Regions from separate parts of the Shewanella frigidimarina NCIMB 400 genome, predicted to be linked through region 4. Evidence: predicted binding sites of a transcription regulator. Region 4 holds the regulator's gene; each other region holds the start of a gene.

Region 1 (5,230 bases), 830 kb from region 4:
ATAAGTGTACCAATGTCTTGGCAAGCACCAGAACAAAGCAACGCCAGCTTTTCACTGACTATGTCGGGTTTAAAAGGCGGCCATTCTGGTGTCAATATTCATCTTGGTCGTGGTAACGCTAACAAGTTATTAGCGCGATTTTTATTTAAATACAGTGACGAATTAGCCTTAGAGCTAGTCAGCTTTAGTGGTGGTTCGCTGCGTAATGCGATTCCGCGTGAAGCTAACGTTCAATTGATGTTGCCAGCTGAAAATGTTGAAGCATTAAAACAAGCTATTGAGTCATTTCAAGCGTTAGTGCGTGAAGAGTTAGCCGTAGCTGATCCTGCCATGTTACTCACGTTAGCCGCAATTGATGCACCAACAAAAGTGATGGACGAAGAAGCGCAAAATACCTTAATCGACTTATTACATGCTAGCCCTAACGGTGTTATCCGCATGAGCGATGAAGTAGAAGGCGTCACTGAAACATCATTAAATATCGGCGTGATCAGCACTGAAGATGAAAGCGTAGAAATATTATGCCTTATTCGTTCATTAATCGATTCGGGACGTGAAGAAGTCACTGGTATGCTAACCGCACTATCAAATCTATCGGGTGGTAGCATTGATTTAAGCGGTGCTTATCCAGGTTGGAAACCAGACACTAGCTCACCTGTTATGGAAATTGTGCGTGACACCTATAACGATATTTATAAAAAAGATCCTACCGTGATGGTTATTCATGCAGGTCTTGAATGTGGTTTATTTAAAGAACCTTATCCGCACATGGATATGGTATCGATTGGTCCGACGATTCGTTATCCGCACAGCCCAGATGAAATGGTCAACATCACCACGGTTGGTCAATATTGGGAATTACTGCTTGCTGTATTAGAGCGTATCCCAGCTAAAGAGGCGTAATCAGTCAAGTGATTGTGGCTATGGTTATAATTGGCTGATAAGCCATATAAGAAAGGCGACAGCAATGTCGCCTTTTTTCTCTCTATGGTTTCCGTTATAAAATGGGCGCCTAAAATTGTAAATCGAGTTGAGTAATTTGATCGACACTACTCTCGGAAGAAGCCAACGTCACATCCGCTAGGCCAACGCTCACACCGACTAATCGAATCCCTCGCCCTTGGCTTCGTTGTAATGCTTGCAGCAATAACTCATGAAACAGGTTAATCGAAATCTCATCACTGCGATGCTCGATGGTGGTCTGCTTAAAATCATTAAATTTCAGTTTCACAACCTGCTTATGGATCTGTCGGTCTTTTGCACTGCGACGAACCCGAGTACTCAGCTCTTGAATCAGTTGCGGTAATACCTGATGACATTGCTCTAACGTAAAAATGTCTTTGGCTAATGTCGTTTCAACCCCGACAGACTTACGCACTCGATGCGGGCTAATTTGTCTTGAATCGATCCCTTGAGCACGCTCAGCCAACACATGGCCAAACTTACCAAAGGCCTCAATTAATTGCACTTTAGGGTATTGCTGCACATCATAACAAGTGGTTAAGCCAATATCGGCTAACTTTTTTGAAGTGACTTTACCAACTCCAGGAATTTTACTCAGCGGTAGGTCTTTTACAAAATCAGCAATTTGATTTGGAGTGATAACATATTGTCCATTCGGCTTATTTAAATCGGATGCAATTTTGGCTAAAAACTTAATGGGTGCTATACCAGCTGAAGCAGTTAATCCGGTAACCTCAAAAATCTCATCTCGTATCGTCTTGGCAATTAATGTCGCACTGCCTTGGTGAGCATCGCAATCAGTCACATCAAGATACGCTTCGTCCAAAGACAAAGGCTCAACAAGATCAGTGTATCGATGAAAAATCTCACGTATTTGCAGTGACACCGATTTATACACTTCCATCCGCCCTGGTACTAAAATCAATTGCGGACACAACTGCAACGCATGATAACTGGACATAGCGCTACGCACCCCAAATTTGCGGGCCTCATAGCTGCAGGTACTTATCACACCTCGGCGGTCACTTCTGCCGCCAACAGCAATGGGTTTTCCTCTCAACTCAGGAAAATCGCGCATTTCTACCGCGGCAAAATAACAATCCATATCGATGTGAATGATTTTACGCATTCTATAACCATCATCATTATCTTAATTGAAACAATGATACTGTATATAAAAACAGTATTCAATCATTGCTTATTATTAATATAATGAATAAATGTGACTCAAGATATTTTTAAATGTCAAAAGCTAGCTTCAAGCCATCCTAAAACGCAATAAAATATTATTCTGAAAAAAGCTAAATCATCTAGCAAATTATTCAATTTATAAATTGATTGTAGACAACATTCTTATGACTTCAATTCGATTTATTGAGTCATTCTTTCTTTTCAAAAACAGTACAAAATCATAAGCATTTAACCGTAATTGACTATCTAGCAGTTGAGGGGCACTGCCTTTGCTCAGTAAGTATTCAACTAATTTTTTATCATTGAGTAAGATTGCGGCATGAAGAGGCGGTAGTCCATCAATCTTACTTTTAGTATTAACGGAGGCACCATTGTCGATAAATTTATCTAAATAAACATATCTTTTTTTCTGATTAGAAATGCCAAATAAAAATGCTATGCCACCTACAGACTGAAGATCATCTAAGTCTTGTTTCGTTAATCTAAAATTAAACAAATAAAATTCACAGAACGAATTTGGTATGTAATGCGTATTATCTTCGACACTGCATAATACAACATCTTCAACACGGCTATTTTCAAGAGAATAAATAGCACCTAATGAATACATAATAATAATAGTAAAAGCGCATCCAATTAGTAACTTAAGTTTCATTTTAACTCCATATAACTTTGTTATTTAGGTTAAAAGCTAAAACACTAAAATGTCGACTGTTTGTTTTTGCTATTCCATTTAAATACAACACTAAAACACGAACGAAGCTGTATGATAGTTGTTCTCTCACTCTGTCATAGATTTTTATTTGCATTAAGTCTTTAGCTGTTGCATGACTAAACCAATGTTTTGCAGCGCTGCGCCCAAATTTTATTATGACTTTTTTAGCACCATCTTGAAGATTCATTGTTGATCGAAATAAAGAGTCGATAAATCCCATCGCATAAGATGCATCGACAACCTCAACTAACAAGCCTTGAGCAAACTCACGAACTTCATCAGTAATATCTAACTCATCAATAATCGAATGTTGACTCGAAAATATGAATTTTAAAATAATTATAGTTTCATCATTATCAAATATGAGTTCACTACTTTTGAAGTTTTTAAGGTGTACATCTCTATTCATTTCCATATAGTTTAAAATACGTCCTATTAAAAACTAAATATATCAATTTAATTAGAAAAAACCATTATCACTTTTAATGTATATCTTCCAGAGTAGGGGGAAGTCACCGAACGTTTTTTACACAAAAATAGTTTACTTAATGAGTTGTTATAGCCCATAAAATCTTCATGGCTTGGACTATTTTTTGTTTGCAGGTTAAACGAATAGTTCAAAAAGCAAGCACTAATGCGGTTAACCTGTCTTCCAGAGCCTCCACATGAGTGTTGAAATGACACAAAAAAGCCCAAACGCAGTTGGGCTTTATTAACATGTAACGTATCAATTAAGACATTACATTTTGGTCTGTAAATAGTTTTGTAAACCTACACGCTCAATAAGACCTAATTGTTTTTCTAACCAGTACATGTGGTCAGATTCAGTGTCATCTAATAATACTTCTAAAATTTCACGGCTTTGGTAATCCGCTTTTTCTTCACATAGCGCGATAACTTTACGCAAATGATCTGCTACATGATATTCGTATGCAAGGTCATTTCTCAGCATTTCTTGCACATCTTTACCAATATTCAACGCTTCACGGCTGCCAACATCTGGAGTGCCTTCTAAAAACAAAATGCGTTGAACTAGTTTAGCGGCATGCAACTTCTCGTCGTCTGACTCATGCAGAATACGGGTATACAGTTCATTGAATCCCCAATCTTCATACATATGAGCATGGACAAAATATTGATCCATGGCTGACAATTCGCCAGTTAATAAACTATTTAAAGCGTCGATGACTTCTGGATGGCCTTTCATGATAATTTCCTATTAGTCGTTAATTTGTGATTGAAGATAATTTTGAATACCCGTTTGATTGATAAGCTCTTGCTGCGACTCAATCCAATCTAGATGCTCTTCTTCGTCTTCGAGTAAATCTTCAAATAAATCGCGGCTAACATAATCTTGCTGAGTTTCACATACCTTAATGGCTTCACGCAAAATGGCAATTTGTTCAGTAATCGCAGCTAGATCACAGCTAAGCATTTCTTCAGCATGCTCACCAATGCGCAATTTATCTAACTGTTGTAGGTTAGGTAAACCTTCAAGAAACAATACACGTTCAATCAGCTTGTCAGCATGCTTCATGTCTTCAATCGATTTTTTATACTCTTTCTCATTAAGCTTTTCCAATCCCCAATGCTTAAACATGCGAGCATGTAAAAAATATTGGTTAATGGCGGTCAGCTCACAGGTGAGTACTCGATTGAGTTGGCTGATGACTTTAGGATGACCTTTCATAGTAATGTCCCTCGATAAATAATGTGATCTCGATCAATTACAAATAGGATAAAACACTATAGGAGAAAAAGCAAATTTTCCTTTATTTTCACACACTTACAATTGATAACTATTATCATTATAACTAAGCTTTGTAACTCGTTAGCAATACACGAACATAAAAAAAGCCTTCTAAATGAAGGCTCTTTACAAAGCATTGGTCTATTAACCTTCGCTTTAGGCAATTAACGATGCTAAATAATTCGATTTTGATTGAGCAACTCATTGCGAGCTTGCTCTTTTTCCATACGGCGTTTGCGTTTATCACATGGATCGTCACAGTCACATGCTTTCTCAATACCTAAAACACCTAAACCACCACAACTGCCTTCTACCGCTTTCTTTTTTACTATATAGCCGATAGACATTAACAAAAAGAACAATAATAACACTACAAACGCTGCTATAAATGTGCTCATTACAAACTCCAATTACTCATTCAGATTAGGGTACGACTAGTTGAATTAATCAGTCGTTTCATCAACTAGTTAAAAAATAAAGAAGCTACTTAACATACGATTTAAACGCATCGCTGTAATAGACCTGATAACCCTGTTCTTGCTTCTCAATTAACATTATTGCTAAATTTTTCTCTTTAGCAAGTGCCAATGAAGCCTCAGTTCCTAACACCA
Region 2 (5,230 bases), 2.2 Mb from region 4:
ATAATTATGCCAACCTTTGCTCTTTAAGCACGATAGATATAAGCCTTTCTCTGGTGGGAAGCTAGTTTCATCGAAACCTAAATCTTTTTTATCGCCATTTACAAACATTGCATTCATCAATTTACGAATGGCACTGTTTGCACTACCAGAAGGTTTAGAGCGGTTAACTAATTCATTAATTACAATTGGTGCTTTGTGATAGATTTCTTCTGCAATCACAGACGCCAATGAAGTAAGAGGAGATGAGGGCGGTAATGGGTTATTCCAATGCGTCCACTGTGCATTTTTGTAGATGTGTTGCAGTTCTTTTTCTACATTTTGTTGAGCAAAGATGATGCGGTTTTCTAACTCGTTCTTGGCGATCAAGTCATGTGTGATTTTCTGCTCATCTTTAAGGATTTGTTTAAGTGCTATCAGCTCAATTGCAGCTGTTTGTAAAATGCTAAAATCGCCATACTCACCGATAACGCAATGGCTTAAGTTTGATGCAATTTCTTTAAACTTTTCTGTCACATCGGGTGATACCGATAAAACAAAAGTAAGGAAAGCTTCGCCTGTTTTCGGCTCAGTACAGAGCTGTTCAAGTAACGATTTTTCGACTTTATTGATGAGCTTAGTTGTTGCCCATCGCATTGTTCCTGTTTTGTGATAGTGTGCCGTCGCTAATATATTTTGCGGCAAGTCACAAACGCTAGTCCAATCAACACCTTGACTAACAGCTTCAACACGCTCACTTATCAATGTGTTGATATCGATATCACTACCTTGGAATACAAACAAAGCATCATGTTTCTGTCGGTAAATAATGACAGTCCATGTTTGTAAATCATCTAACGCTTTAGCTATTTCAGTATTTTTATAACCACGATTTACAAAGTATTTTTTTAAAAAATCTTTTTTAGCATGTAATTGATGATGAAAACCAAATATCGTCAGTAATGAAATAACCTTAGTTATAGAAACATGTAGCTCACTACCTTCTGCTTTTTGTTCTGCGCGATATATAGCATCACAACCTTCCAACCAAGCCTTACTATCATGCGATGTAACAATTAAGTGATGCAAATTATGGTGAAGGTAATCCCAATACATTTCTGGCCTGTATAAAACCAAGTCATCTTGAGGTTGTGTATAGTTATCTTCTAGGAACTCACGAAAACCATACTTTTCATGTGATGCAAGAAAACCGAATAAGCTACGCTCATTTTGTGAGAAGCGGCGTCTTGAAACAGGGCCTAAAAGTAAACTGACAATAGGGTCAAGTGGCAGAGTATCGGTTAACGCACCAACATTCCGATTTTGATTAGCGAAAGTACTGCTGACGACATTGACTAACTTTGCATACTTGCTTTCTATTTTTACGGAAATTTCAGCTGATCGTGTTATCGAGTCACCAACGAGGATTAATGATTCGTCAATTGATGGATTAAAACTAAGATCTCGATAGCGCCCCTGAACTTTACTCCATTCTTGCTGAGTTTTAGCATCTTTATTTTTAGCGTAATCAGAAAAAGCTTGATGTAAGAAACCTATCATCAATACAGGGCGATTAGCTTGTTGAACTACGTCAGCTAATGCTTGGAATAAATGTAAGTCCTTATTAGCGCGTGATTGGTAATCTAAAGCCTTGCCCATTTCATCGAGTAAAATTAATACACCATCATCATTACTTTGCGTTGAAGACAGAGCCAGTTTAATTTCAGAAAGACATTCATCGTCAGTTAAGTCTGCAATTATATTCACATCGTGCGTTATACCAAGTGCAATATACAAACTTTGTAAAATACTGTTTGCAGGTGACTCTAAACCACAAACATGTTTAACCGTTTTCCAACCAATGTTGATAGCAAATCTTTTCTTGAATTCAGACAAAAGGACAGGCGATGATTGTAACTTTGCCGTAGCGTACTCGCGTAACTTAGTATCAGTAGATAATAAACATGATAAAAATAACGCGACGGTAGATTTACCTGAACCATAAGGCCCTGTAATGGTATATACCCTTTGTGCATTAGCGTCGTATTCGCGACTGACAGTATCAAGCACATTAACGGCAGTACCATGAAGAATAAAATCGTCAATAAAGGACCGTAAATCTTCGCTATCACCATCAATACGGGTTGAGCTTTTATAACGCTGGTTGATAGTTATGAGTGATTCAGTCATTTTTAGTGCCATAATATTGATTCAAATAGAGAGTGCTGTTGGTCTTTGCATAATCAGAAACGTTGACTTGCCTTAATCCTAATGAATCGACCCACGAAATGTTTTTGTCTGTAAAGTTCTGAACTTCATCGAGTTTTTGACCAAGCCCAGATTCAGACAAACGGAATATACGACCGGGTGAACAGGGTTTACTCAATAATGAGTCGAAATCGACAGTGCTGACTTTAGAATCAACAGTTTCAGTTTTAAAAAACTCAAGCAGGGCATAAGTAAATATTTCGATAGGTAGTTCAGGACGTTCAGATAGATTGCTAATGTAAAAACCGCCGCCGTTATCTTGTATCAAATTTAATTCAGACAAAGGCGAAATAAAATGGTCTTCATCTATGTTGATACTTTTTTTCGATGGAGTAGCTTTGAGCTTTTTACTATAGGTATTCAAAAAGCAGTCAATGTCTTTCTTGATAGTAGATATATTACCTAGTTCACTATCAACCAGTTTTTTCGCATCTTCAAAACAATCAGCGATTAGCTTTGTTTTTTCAAAATGTTGCACATTTGCAAAATTAAAAAAGTAACGGTAAGCCGTCAAATGTTCAACATTAAAATTTAACCAGAAATGAACTAACCAAATTGAACCAGGCAATTCTAAATAAGGATCTCTTCCATCCTCTAAGCTTTCACCACCAAAAAGATATTCGCCATTTTGTGACACAGCATGAGTAAATGAATTATTTGATCGTTCAGAATGGATCACGTTAGAAGCTTCAGCCCAATACTGAATAGCTTTAACCATATTTTTACCAACACCAAGTTCAACTATCGATTGACGAATGCTGTCTTCATCAGAACTTGAGAATTTACCATTTGAATTCAAATGATTAACTGCCTTGAATAGCCATCCATAGCGCAGAGGGAAAGTGTCATGACCTGTAAACTTAGCTTTCATCGCTTATTAGTGCCTCTGGAGAAATTGTCCAGCGGGGATTCTAGACCTATTTAAAGATGAAAAAAAGCATTTTATTCAAAATACTGTACTTTTGCACAGTTGTTTTGTTAGATAATAATTTCTGTTGTATCAAAAGAGATTATGAGATAAATTTATGAAAATAAAGACATAAAATCTATATTTTCAATTCAGTAAGATAAACATATTATTGTAGTGCTACGAAAGGAATTCGTCTTTAAGTTGAAGGATTATTAGATAAGCCTTAGATCTATTCATACGTCTTCTTTGAAATTTTTGCCACTACGAAATTTTAATTGCTCATATTCTTATACCACATATAGCTACTAGTTATTTGGATAAGATTTTGAATTTCGGAGACTTTTAATGCAAAAATCGTTGGATATTTTCAAAGCTGATCCTCAATCTGTATTTGATGTACTATGCGATAGAAAAAATACAGGCTTTTACATGCCTGCTTACCAGAGACCTTACTCATGGGAAGAAGCCCATATCAAAGATTTGTTTTCTGATTGCGACAATGTGTTTAGAAATCTCCTAGATTCATCTGACGCAATTATATTTCTTGGATCAATACTTAGTGTGGACGATAGTGGCGCACAAACTATATATCCTTTAGCTAAACGACACACACCTACCCATATAAAACTCATTATTGACGGCCAACAGCGTTTATCTACTCTAGCTATCATTATCATGTGTCTTAACGAAAGATTACGTTTTCTTTTACCTAAACTGAAGAAATCAATAGAAGATGAAGTAGATGATGATGCAATCGATACTCTTGAAAATTTAAGAGAAATTGTTTCACAAAGTATTTTAGACACATCAAACTTTGTAATTGAAACTACTGCTGAGCATAGTTTATATAAATATCTTCCGAAGATTATTCGTTCACAATTAGATTGTTGGGGTAAAGATGAGAAAAATGCAGTATATGAAAGTCCTATTTCTGAATTACTTATCAGCTATCAAAGACATATTATTGAGTCAGACGGTTCAACAATTTTCAAAGAAATAGATCTTAGTGTGCTAAGTGACTCATGTAAACGAGTTGTAAATAATGTTAAAGAAATCAGAAGGCAGCTTAATTGTATACAAAATGGTTTTCAGTTCAAAAACCAAGATGAAGATGGTGAAGAAAAACTCCTGATTAGTGATTTCGTAAATGTTGATACTTTAGATATATGTTTAGATTTTCCTATTGATGAAAGTTTATTAAAAGCATCGAAAAATAACACTAAGATTCAAGATATTATTTTCATTACAGCTTTTACTAAATTCTTGTTACATAGAGTTTGTCTTACTTTTGTTGAAGTTAACAATGAATCCTATGCTTTTGACATGTTTGAAGCCCTTAATACGACTGGTGAGCCCTTAACAGCGATAGAAACTTTTGTTCCGAAAGTTATTGAACATATTGGTTATAAACGTAATGAAGGTGAACCTGGAGTTGATGAAGCTATGTTATCGCTTAATTCGATTACAGATCGCTTCGAGAGGATGATTAAGAGCAAAGATAAAAATGACAAGACTAAGGCACTTATATTAGCTTTTATTCGGGCCTATGACGGTAGGGTAAAGGTAACAAGTTTACGAGATCAGCGTGATGCTATGTTAAAAAGTTATGAACAATGTGCATATGTAAATAAAGATGAATATTTAGCTCAATTAGGCTCTACAGCAAAATTTTTATTTGATCATTGGCAGTCTCCAGTTCCTGACGTTAATGGACTTGTATCTAATTCTGATTTGGATACTGCCAATGTGTGTTTACGTTACCTTGTAGATATGAAACACGATATTGTTCAGCCATTACTAATTCAGTTCATGTTACAAGACGAAAAGTATCAGTTTGTCGGTAATGTCGACTCTAGTTTTATTAAAGTTTTAAAGGCAATAACAGCATTTAGTGTATTGTGGCGAGCTATGAGTGGTGGCGCAGATGGTATTGATGGTGTTTATAAGAAACTGCATGAAAAAGGTTTCGATATTTCAGGTGTTCACTCTAAAGCTTACAAATTAAAAGATAGTACAATAAGTTCTGAAGAATTTAATGTGGATGCTGTAAAAGCTTTTTTTGTTCAAGAACTTGAA
Region 3 (5,230 bases), 940 kb from region 4:
GTCAGCACTAAAGCATAAAATTGACATCGATGACCTAGAACCTGAAATACTAGAGTTACTTGATGAGTTAACTAAGGTAGAATCAGCTGCAAATCAAGTGATAAACCAGCTATCAGTGGATGTTCCCCATGACCAGTAAAACCGGTTTTTTTAAACGCCTAAAGGCATTGTCGTTACCTCAGAAGCAGCTTTTTGCACTCGCACTGTGTCAAAGAATGCTCCCAAATTATCAATTATTTTCTGAAGTATGTGAATTTGGTCAACCGCAGGTATTAGGTACTGCACTAGAGTTATTATGGCAAAGCCAATATGACAAAAAGCTTAAGTTCAATATTGATGTGCATTTACAGCGCCTCGATGAAAACACCCCTGATCCTAGCGACTTTGAAGCCTATGGTGCTTATCCCGCCATGGATGCGGCTGTTGCCATCGTCACCTTAATGGGTGCGATAGATGGAAAAATTGAAGAAGATATTACTAACATCAGTAAGTTATCATCAAGCACCGTCGCCAATTATATTGAAGCTATTAGTGATGAATCATTAATGGATGAAGAACTCGATGAGTTTGTTTTTTCGCATCCAGTAATGGAACAAGAAAAAGAATTACAAGGCATGTTACTCGACATTATCGAAGCCAATCCAGACATAACCAGCGAACTGGTTAAAGGTTTGCGTAAAGATATTATCGAAGCTGGTGTGTCTAATATTGGTATTAGCCTGTAGTACGAACTTGTAGAACAAATAGATTAATGTCAATCAACATCATTTAGCCTGAAATTATTCAGGCTTTTTATTGAGTCTCGTGCAATGAGAAGAATTTTTTATCAAGGTTTCACTTTCAGTAACGCCAATGGTAAAACTGATGACTGGACACTAGTAATTGGTAATCAGGTACGAGTAGGTTCGTTATTTGAATTAAGAAGGCAAGTGCATTTTTTTTCTGAACTGGGAATATTACCCCCTCCGAAAATATCAAAGGCGAATTTAGCCTTAAAATCTGACAAATAATCACTCGTTTAACTTTAGCCTAATTGCATCTGCCTATCGAAAAGCAGTAAAGTGATCTTATTATCATTTTGCTAAGGAATTGCGAGGGATGTCCAGTATTCTTACCCCGCTAATCGCTGTATTTATTATTATGCTGCTCGGCAGTATTGTTCAAAAAATGCGACTGTTGCCAGCAGACACCGATTTGATCCTCAATCAGTTTGTCTATTACATTGCTTTCCCCGCAATATTATTGATTGTGCTAGCTGAAACGCGCATTGAAGACATTATTCAATGGGGCTTTATCGGTGGGTTTAGCCTAGCGATGGTCATTACTTACGCCTTAGTGATTGTTGTATCACTACTTAGCACACCTAAGAAGCAAGCCGTTGCGGCAATGCGCGCATTAAACGCTACCTTTGGTAATACCGCATTTATTGGTATTCCATTGCTGAGTTTATTATTCCCAGGTCATAAAATGGCATTAGTCGCTGCAGCGATTGCCAGCTTGTTGTCAGTGATCATGTTTGCTTTTGCTTTAGTATCAATTGAGCTAGCCAGTCGTGATAAACAATCAACCGACCATGCCATCGTCATCATGGCTAATGCCCTGTATAAAAACCCAATCGTGGTTGGTAGTGTTATTGGCATTGGTTTATCAGCACTGCATATTACCTTACCGGATAGTCTGGGGTTAATGTTACACCAGGTGGGAAATACCTCTAGCCCATGTGCACTGTTTGCCATAGGAATGGTACTTGCCAAAGCCTTACGACATCAATCTGACACAAAGATGTTCAGTATTGGTTTGATTGCGGAACTGAATTTAATCAATTTACTCAAGTTAATTATTCAACCATTAATCGCCTTTGGATTACTCAAACTGTTCGGCGTAGAAAAGGAATTACTGACCATGGGAGTTATTTTAGCAGCGTTACCAACGGCAGCAAGTGTGTATCTTTTGGCCGACCGCTACCAAATAAACGCCAACGTCAGCGCCCAAGGCATTTTATATGGTACATTAATCACTTTTATCAGTTTGCCAATAATAGAAACACTTTTAAAATCCATTGCTTAATGATCAATCAAACCTAGATGATAAAATAGTCAACGATAATTATTGTCCAACCACTTTACTGTATATAAAATCAGTATATACTGTTTATCAATACAGTGGTTTGGTAGTTTCATTGACAGGAATTCATTATGCTTTGCCAACTCAGCATCAACAACTTTGCTATAGTACGCTTTTTAGAACTCGACTTTAAAGCCGGTATGACAAGCATCACCGGCGAAACAGGTGCAGGTAAATCGATTGCTATCGATGCGCTTGGATTATGTCTTGGTAATCGAAGTGATGCCAACACTGTCAGGCCTGGAGCCACCAAAACTGAAGTAAGTGCACGATTTACCCTTCATGATGTTCCTTTAGCCAAACGCTGGCTTGAAGATAGCGATCTTGATGCTGAAGATGAGTGTATATTGCGTCGAACCATTAACAGTGATGGCCGCTCAAGAGCCTACATAAATGGTAATCCTGTGCCTGTGACGCAATTAAAAGCCATCGGACAACTATTGATTGGTGTTCACGGCCAACATGCACATCACGCAATGCTTAAAAGCGAGCATCAATTAAACCTACTCGACCACTATGCTAACCACAAAATACTGCTTGATAGCGTTAGCGCTAGCTATCAACGCTGCAAACAAGTGGAAAACGAGCTAAAGCATCTTGAGCAAGCTCAGCACGAACGCATTTCGCGTCAACAGCTACTGCAATATCAAGTAGAAGAGCTTAATGAGTTTAACTTAGGCTTGGAAGAATTTGATGAAATAGAACAAGAACACAAACGCTTAGCCAATGGCACAGATTTAATTGAACGTTGCCAAGCAGGGTTACACTTATTGACCGAAAGTGATGAAGGCAATATAGAATCTCTGCTTAATAAAGTAGCCAGCATTGCTGATACGCTTCAAGGTTATGATGAATCCCTTGCACCTATTGGTACTATGATTAGCGATGCGTTAATTCAAGTACAAGAAAGCGCTAGCGAAATTGAAAGTTATTTAAGCAGTTTAGAACTTGACCCAGAACATTTTGCCTATTTAGATAAACGCCTTTCAACGGCAATGCAATTGGCGCGTAAGCATCATGTGAGTGCAGATAAGTTGGCGCTACATCATCAAGCATTGATGAATGAATTAACCGAACTTGCTGACGATGAAACTAAATTAGATGGTATAAGACAACAACTTGAAGCCACCAGAAATGCCTATTTAACCAATGCACAAAAACTGAGTCAAAGTCGTAGTCGTTATGCCAAAGAATTAGACAAGCTAGTCACTCAGTCTATCCATGAGCTCAATATGCCTAAGGGTAAATTTACCATTCAGATTAATCATAATCCGGACAACATTTCAGTTAATGGCTGCGATAGCATTGAATTTATGGTTACCACGAACCCTGGGCAACCATTACAACCGATTTCTAAAGTAGCCTCTGGCGGTGAGTTATCGCGTATTGGATTAGGTATTCAAGTGATCACAGCTAAAAAAGTCGCCACTCCAACACTCATATTCGATGAAGTTGATGTGGGTATTTCTGGACCAACAGCATCTGTCGTCGGTCGTATGTTACGTAGCCTTGGTGAGTCGACTCAAGTGTTATGTGTCACCCATTTGCCGCAAGTTGCAGGTAATGGCCATCAACATATGTTTGTGAATAAATTTAATAAAGGTGGCAACACCGAAACGACCATGCAGACCTTAGATAAAGATCAACGGGTGAATGAACTTGCACGCTTATTAGGTGGTGATGTCATTACAGAAAATACCTTGGCTAATGCCCGTGAGCTGTTGCAATAATCGTTATGCACTTATAAAAAGCAAATCAATATGTTAACGTAAAGTTAAAATAGATTTACGGATAAATCATAATGATGAAAGTAATAAAGGGCTTGGGTATTTTTGTCGGGCTAATATGTAGCTTACTGGTATTTACCGTTGTCTGTTTAGTGGCCATTAATGCAACAGACAGAACAAAGTCACCTAACACTCTTTTAGTTGAAAACTGGCTAAAACAGCAACCTATCGACCCTAGCGAAAATGGCTATGAGTATGCAATTACTATCGTAGGCACAATAGGAGATGATAAAACAAATGATAAAAAACCATTAATCAGCTTCAGCGAGCAAGAAGTTGAGTTAACTGACAATTTTAAAACCGCTTGTTATCAAACGGATTTGATAATATGCAGTGAATTTATTAGCGATAATAGCGATAGTATTAGAAATGTCATTGGCGCTCATAAAGCCAATATACAACAATATAATACATTATTAGATATGCCTTATTGGCAAGAAGAACCACAGTCTTTAACCCCAAATAATCAAGCTCACTGGGGTCTGCTTTTTAAGTTAAGAGATGTTCGTCAGCTTGCTGCGATAATAAGTGTAGATACATCTGACAACAAACTTGACCAACAAGCTGCGGTAGCATTTTTAAACAAAGATGCACATTTTTGGAATATGGTTTATCACTCATCTCGCTCAACACTCAATCATATGATTGCCGTTAACATGATAAAATATCAGCTTAATTTAGCTAGCACTTTAGCTAAGACCACAGATGCAGCTGTTGTAACCAAAGTCACAGCTTGGCAAACATCATTCGAGTTAACTGATAGTGATTTTGAACGGATATTTTCTGGAGAATGGCTTTTTGCCCATAACGTTACAGAACAAATGTTAATTGAAGTGCAGTCTGATAGTGTGGCTTTTTATGAGAAATGGTTAGCATATGCGTTGCTTAAGCCAACAGACAGTGACAATCTCATGGCCGAGTATATTGTCAGCCTAGTAAAGGAACCGGTTTCAACGACCTCGATGCACACACTCAAAGAACCAAATTATTGTTCTAACGACAATTATTTTCAGCAATTATGGATGTTACGCTACAATCCGATTGGTAAACTATTTAACTGCACTGTTTATGGAACAGATTACAAACAACGTTTAACTAATATGAATACAGAGTTAGAGCAATTGCGGACGAATCTACTTACCGCAAAATCATCCTAGTAAGTAGCTGCAACTGATTTAGTATGAGTATTATCGACAAAAAAGAGCACAAATATGCTCTTTTTATGTATTAGATGCGTTTATAATCATTGTTATAATCAGCTACTTATAATCTGGTATTGATAAAATATTTATAGATAATAGACCGCTAGTTGTACACCG
Region 4 (5,230 bases):
TTACTTGGTTCGGTGCTTGCCTCGTTACTGCCTAAAAAGTTGCCTATATCAACTGCTTGCACTACATCACCGCTATTATTGCCCCAGGCATTACGCTCAAAGGTAATTACTGCGGCAATTTCTTGGGCGCTAAGTTGTTTTGCAAAGGCTTGCATTGCGGTTCCTGGTTTACCGTTTAAGACGATATTCAGGTGATCTTCAACAGGCCCTTTTATGATAGGGCTGCCAATTAATGATGGGAATACACCAGGAAGACCCGCGCCATTGGGTTGATGACAAGCGGCGCACCTAGCAATATAGATTTGCTCACCTTGTGAGGTTAGCTCCTCAAGAGACAAGGTTTTAGACATTGATGCCGCAGCGGCTGCAGCAGCATTACTTGCTAGTTGTTTTTGCTCCACTAACCAATTATCAAAATCGGCCTCCGATAATGCTTGCACCACAATCGGCATGAAACCATGGTCTTTACCGCATAATTCGGCACATTGGCCGCGGTAAATACCGGGTTTATCAATGCGGGTCCACGATTCGTTAATAAAGCCTGGATTGGCATCTTTTTTAACGGCAAACGCCGGCACCCACCATGAATGAATAACATCATCAGATGTCATCAAGAAGCGCACTTTTTGATTAATAGGCAGTACTAATGGCTTATCGACTTCGAGGAGGTAATGTTCTCCTTTGGCCTCACTGCCATCAATTTGAGCTCTGGGGGTGGATAATGTGCTGTAAAATTCGATGTCTTTATCAAAATAGCTGTAATGCCACTTCCACTGCGACCCAGTAATTTTTATGGTGAGATCAGCATCACTGGGATCTTCCATAGCAATCAAGGTTTTGGTGGCTGGAATAGCCATGCCGATTAAGATGATGAAAGGGATGACGGTCCAAGCAATTTCCACTTTGGTACTTTCGTGAAAATTGGCCGCGACAGCGCCTTTTGATTTGCGGTGATAAATCATTGAGTAAATCATGATCCCAAACACCACTAACCCAATTACACAACAGATATAAAGAATTGTCATATGGAGGTCGTAAACCTTGCCACTGATATCTGTCACGCCTTGAGTCATGTTGAGGGGCATTTCTGTTGCCCCAAGCGGAAGTGCTACAAACACAACCAGTAAACAATACAACCATTGCTTCACAAGACTACTCCTCTGCTAATTGCAAATAGCAACTACAAAGAAGAGTCACACAGTAATTCTCTGCTCTATGCAAACTCTTCGGTTCCCGAAAAAAGTTTGATGACCTCAAAGTACTTTGGTGGCTGTAAACAGACGGTTTACGGTTTTATTGTTAGCTGTGCACCACGCTTGTACCTACGACTGAACTTATCAATTTTGATTTGGATCATTGGTCTGAAAGTAATCTTGATTACTGTCATTCCCGTCCAATTAAAGATAAAAAATGTTTCATCCTTGTTAACCACATTACTTGTAGATTAAACATTGATCAAGATCACTTTGTTGGCTAATAGGCTGAAAAAAGATGAAAAAAAACCCTGAATTCAATACAGGGCTTGGTAATGAAGGGTTCGTGCTTAGTGAAATGAGCAAAAATTACTTGTTCCATTTGTTAAAGTAGGGCTAACAAGTTGATGTTTGTGAGGTAAGTGAGCATTCACATCTTCAATTACCACCCCTAATGCACGTGCACTTTTAGCGACAATTTCTAAACGGCGACTATCGCGAGCATCAAGTGAGCTTGTCCAAGTCACTACTGCGCTCGATGTACCGCTAGTGAGCGCTTTCTCCATGGCCCATAATGTTTCGACTTCATCTTTGGTGTGCACCAGTAAAATGCGATCCATTCTTACACCAGCACTTGCCAGCATATGTTTATAGCCAATATGGGGCGGGCTAATTAATACAATCCATCTGCCTTGCTGGCTCAATATCGCTAACTGGCTGCACAATTGGCTCAGTTCAGCTTCACCTTGAGTGACAGTTTGTAATGTTTGAATGGTTTGGGTGCTATGCAGTTCTGTTTCAGTTAAATCTACCCATAAGCCCGGGTGGCGTGGCGCGATGCCCATTAGTTTGTTCATAACCAATCTCCATTACGGATAACGCCAACGGCAAGCCCTTCGATGGTTAGGCTTTGGCAACTTAAATCTACTTTTATCGGATTGTAATCTTCATTTTCGGCATGCAGATAAATCACATTACCTTTTTGTTCAAATCGTTTTACGGTGACGTCATCATCAACACGTGCCACAACAACCTGGCCATTACGTGCTTGCTGCATTTTATGTACAGCGAGTAAGTCGCCTTCTAAAATTCCGATATTTTTCATGCTGTCACCACGTACTCGCAGCAAAAAATCTGCGGCGGGCTTAAACATGTTTGGATCGACTTGATAGTATTGCTCTACATGCTCTTGAGCCAAAATTGGTTCACCAGCAGCAACCTGTCCAATCAGTGGCAGACCGGTTTCAACCTGTTCTTCTTGAGGTAAACGAATGCCTCTTGAGGTCCCAGGCATGATCTCGATAAAGCCTTTTTTGGCTAATGCTTTTAAATGCTCTTCGGCGGCATTAGCACTTTTAAAGCCAAGACGATTCGCAATTTCAGCACGAGTGGGTGGCATACCTGTTTCGGCGATATTGTTTTTAATTAAGTCTAAAATTTCTGCTTGGCGCGGCGTTAACGGTCTCATGATGATTCCTGTCTTTTTATACAGTGACTGTCATTATATACAGTGTTTATGTTCGCGCAAGTATTAACCAACTATTTTTTGTATTTTGTTGATTAAGTATCACTCAACAATATGTTTTAGTTAACTATTACTAATGTTCTGTCTTATGTTATTTCTGATAGTGAGAGCTTAAGCGTAAAGATAGATCGGTCTGATAGTGTAAGCAGGGTGGTTTCTGGTATCCTATACATCAATATTACAGTGGCTTATGTTGCGAAAATAACCATGTCAAAACCAGATTCAATATTTTTACGAGCATTAAGATGGATTCAAAAGTGGATGGTACAGACCATTGTGGTCCCTCACGATCCTTTTGATGACCTCAATATAGATCCAACTAAACCTTTGGTTTATTTAATGAAAACGGAATCTATTAGCGATATTGCCGCGTTGAGCGAAATCACCGAGGGCTTTGGTCTGCCCAGTCCTTATGAGCCATTACAGCTTGATGGCTTAACCGTGCCTCGTGTGGTCTGTTTAGAGGGCCGCAAACCACTATTTGGTAAACGTGAAAGTGGTGACAAATTCCTTAATTATTTTACCAGCTTATTGTCACTTCACAGTGAGAGTCCTGAATTAGATATACAGTTGGTTCCTGTTTGCCTTTATTGGGGACGTACACCCGGTAAAGAAGAAGACAGCATGAAAGCTGCAGTATTTGAACGTGAAAACCCTACGTGGTTACGTAAATGGTTAATGATTTTATTTTTAGGGCGCCATAATTTCGTCCAGTTTTCTAATGCACTATCGCTTCGTCATATGGCCGATGAACATGGTACTGATAAAAGAATTGCTCACAAATTAACCCGAGTTGCCCGAGTGCATTTCCGCCGTCAACGCAAAGTGATGACAGGGCCACAATTACCTAATCGACAAGCGTTGTTTGCCTCTTTATTAAAATCAGAATCTATCAAAAAAGCCATTGAAGAAGAGTCTGCGAATAAGAAAGTAACGGTCGAGAAAGCGCGTGAAACCGCCATTGAATACCTTGATGAAATTGCCGCCGACTATTCTGATAGTTTGGTGCGTATTGCCGAACGTTTCCTGACTTGGTTATGGAACAAATTATACAGTGGTATCAATATCAAAGGTGCCGAACAAGTAAGACAGTTACATCATGATGGCCATGAAATTGTTTACGTTCCTTGTCATCGTAGCCATATGGATTACTTGCTACTGTCGTATATTTTGTATTATCAGGGCATGGTTCCGCCGCACATTGCTGCCGGTATTAACCTTAATTTTTGGCCAGCAGGGCCGATGTTCCGCCGTGGTGGTGCATTCTTTATCCGTCGTAGTTTTAATGGTAATAAACTTTATACCGCAGTATTTCGTGAATATTTAGATCAGTTATTTGCTAAGGGTTATGCGGTCGAGTATTTCACTGAAGGCGGCCGTTCGCGTACCGGACGTTTGTTAGCGCCTAAAACCGGTATGTTGGCTATGACAATTAATAGTGTGCTTCGTGGGATAGAGCGCCCAGTGACATTAGTACCCGTGTATTTAGGTTATGACCATGTGATGGAAGTGGCGACGTATCACAAAGAATTAAGCGGTAAGAAAAAGAAAAAAGAATCAGTTTGGCAGGTCTTTGGTGCTATTCGTAAGTTAGGCAATTTTGGCCAAGGTTATGTGAATTTTGGTGAGCCGATTAATTTACAACAGTTCTTAAATCAGCAGGCGCCAGAGTGGCGTGATGAGCTAGCTAAAGATCCTGATCAAAAACCGTCTTGGTTTACGCCATCAGTTAATTTATTGGCTAACCGTGTAATGACTAATATCAATGGCGCTGCCGCAGCCAGCTCAGTAACATTGACCAGTTTAGTGTTACTAGCGTCAGAGCAAAATGCGTTAGAAAGAAGCCAGTTAGAGCGTCAGCTTGATTTGTATTTAGCCTTACTTAAAACAGTGCCTTATACCGAATACGCCTCAGTGGCAGAAGGTAATGGCAAGTCAATTGTTGATCATTGTTTGTCGTTAAATAAGTTTGTGAGTACCAAAGACCTTATTGGCGAAATCATTTCTGTTGATGAAAAAATTGCCATCACCATGAGTTATTACCGTAACAATATTATTCACTTAATGGCGCTTCCGTCATTAATTGCCAGTTGTTTAGTGCATTATGATGTGTGCGACCGTCAGCGAATTCATGCCATTGTAATGGACTTTTATCCATTGCTTAAAGCTGAACTCTTTATGAGCATTGATGATGTGCCTAAACATGTAGATTGCATTTTAGATTTCATGGTTGAACAAGGTTTACTGACAGGTAGCGATCAATTTGAGATAACGCCTCGTCATATTACCCAAGTGTTATTGTTAGCCGAAACTATCAGTGAAACGTTGCAACGTTATGCGATTATTTTTAATTTACTGGCAATAAAACCAGATCTTGAGCGCTCAGAACTGGAACGCGATAGCCATTTGTTAGCCCAACGATTAGGCGCGCTGCACGGTATTACCGCACCAGAATTTTATGACAAAAAATTATATAACACCCTGAGTGTGAAACTGAAAGAATTGGGCTATT

What was found. Region 4 encodes LexA, which represses DNA repair genes until DNA is damaged. Its sites were predicted from a motif close to TACTGTATNNNNATACAGTA; they were not measured.
Region 1: a site for LexA is predicted at 2,130-2,149, ahead of dinB (DNA polymerase IV). Genes of this name have one in related genera too.
Region 2: a site for LexA is predicted at 3,197-3,216, ahead of SFRI_RS10750 (DUF4007 family protein). Genes of this name have one in related genera too.
Region 3: a site for LexA is predicted at 2,146-2,165, ahead of recN (DNA repair protein RecN). Genes of this name have one in related genera too.

What each region holds. Positions count from the first base shown of each region.
Region 1 covers NC_008345.1:1,116,949-1,122,178, reverse strand. Annotated here, with positions in the region: gene SFRI_RS04945 (aminoacyl-histidine dipeptidase) at 1-903, shown strand, start outside; gene dinB (DNA polymerase IV) at 1,013-2,092, opposite strand; gene SFRI_RS04935 (ankyrin repeat domain-containing protein) at 2,291-2,809, opposite strand; gene SFRI_RS04930 (hypothetical protein) at 2,811-3,284, opposite strand; gene bfr (bacterioferritin) at 3,609-4,076, opposite strand; gene bfr (bacterioferritin) at 4,089-4,559, opposite strand; gene nqrM ((Na+)-NQR maturation NqrM) at 4,793-5,017, opposite strand; gene SFRI_RS04910 (FAD:protein FMN transferase) at 5,103-5,230, opposite strand, start outside.
Region 2 covers NC_008345.1:2,482,852-2,488,081, reverse strand. Annotated here, with positions in the region: gene SFRI_RS10755 (hypothetical protein) at 1-1,872, opposite strand, end outside; gene SFRI_RS10750 (DUF4007 family protein) at 2,159-3,115, opposite strand; gene SFRI_RS10745 (DUF262 domain-containing protein) at 3,500-5,230, shown strand, end outside.
Region 3 covers NC_008345.1:1,225,385-1,230,614, reverse strand. Annotated here, with positions in the region: gene barA (two-component sensor histidine kinase BarA) at 1-139, shown strand, start outside; gene SFRI_RS05380 (YjaG family protein) at 129-725, shown strand; gene SFRI_RS05375 (DUF3319 domain-containing protein) at 810-1,010, shown strand; gene SFRI_RS05370 (AEC family transporter) at 1,099-2,067, shown strand; gene recN (DNA repair protein RecN) at 2,196-3,854, shown strand; gene SFRI_RS05360 (hypothetical protein) at 4,004-5,068, shown strand; gene SFRI_RS05355 (phosphatidylglycerophosphatase A family protein) at 5,200-5,230, opposite strand, start outside.
Region 4 covers NC_008345.1:285,003-290,232, forward strand. Annotated here, with positions in the region: gene coxB (cytochrome c oxidase subunit II) at 1-1,148, opposite strand, end outside; gene SFRI_RS01365 (cell division inhibitor SulA) at 1,544-2,050, opposite strand; gene lexA (transcriptional repressor LexA) at 2,047-2,661, opposite strand; gene plsB (glycerol-3-phosphate 1-O-acyltransferase PlsB) at 2,926-5,230, shown strand, end outside.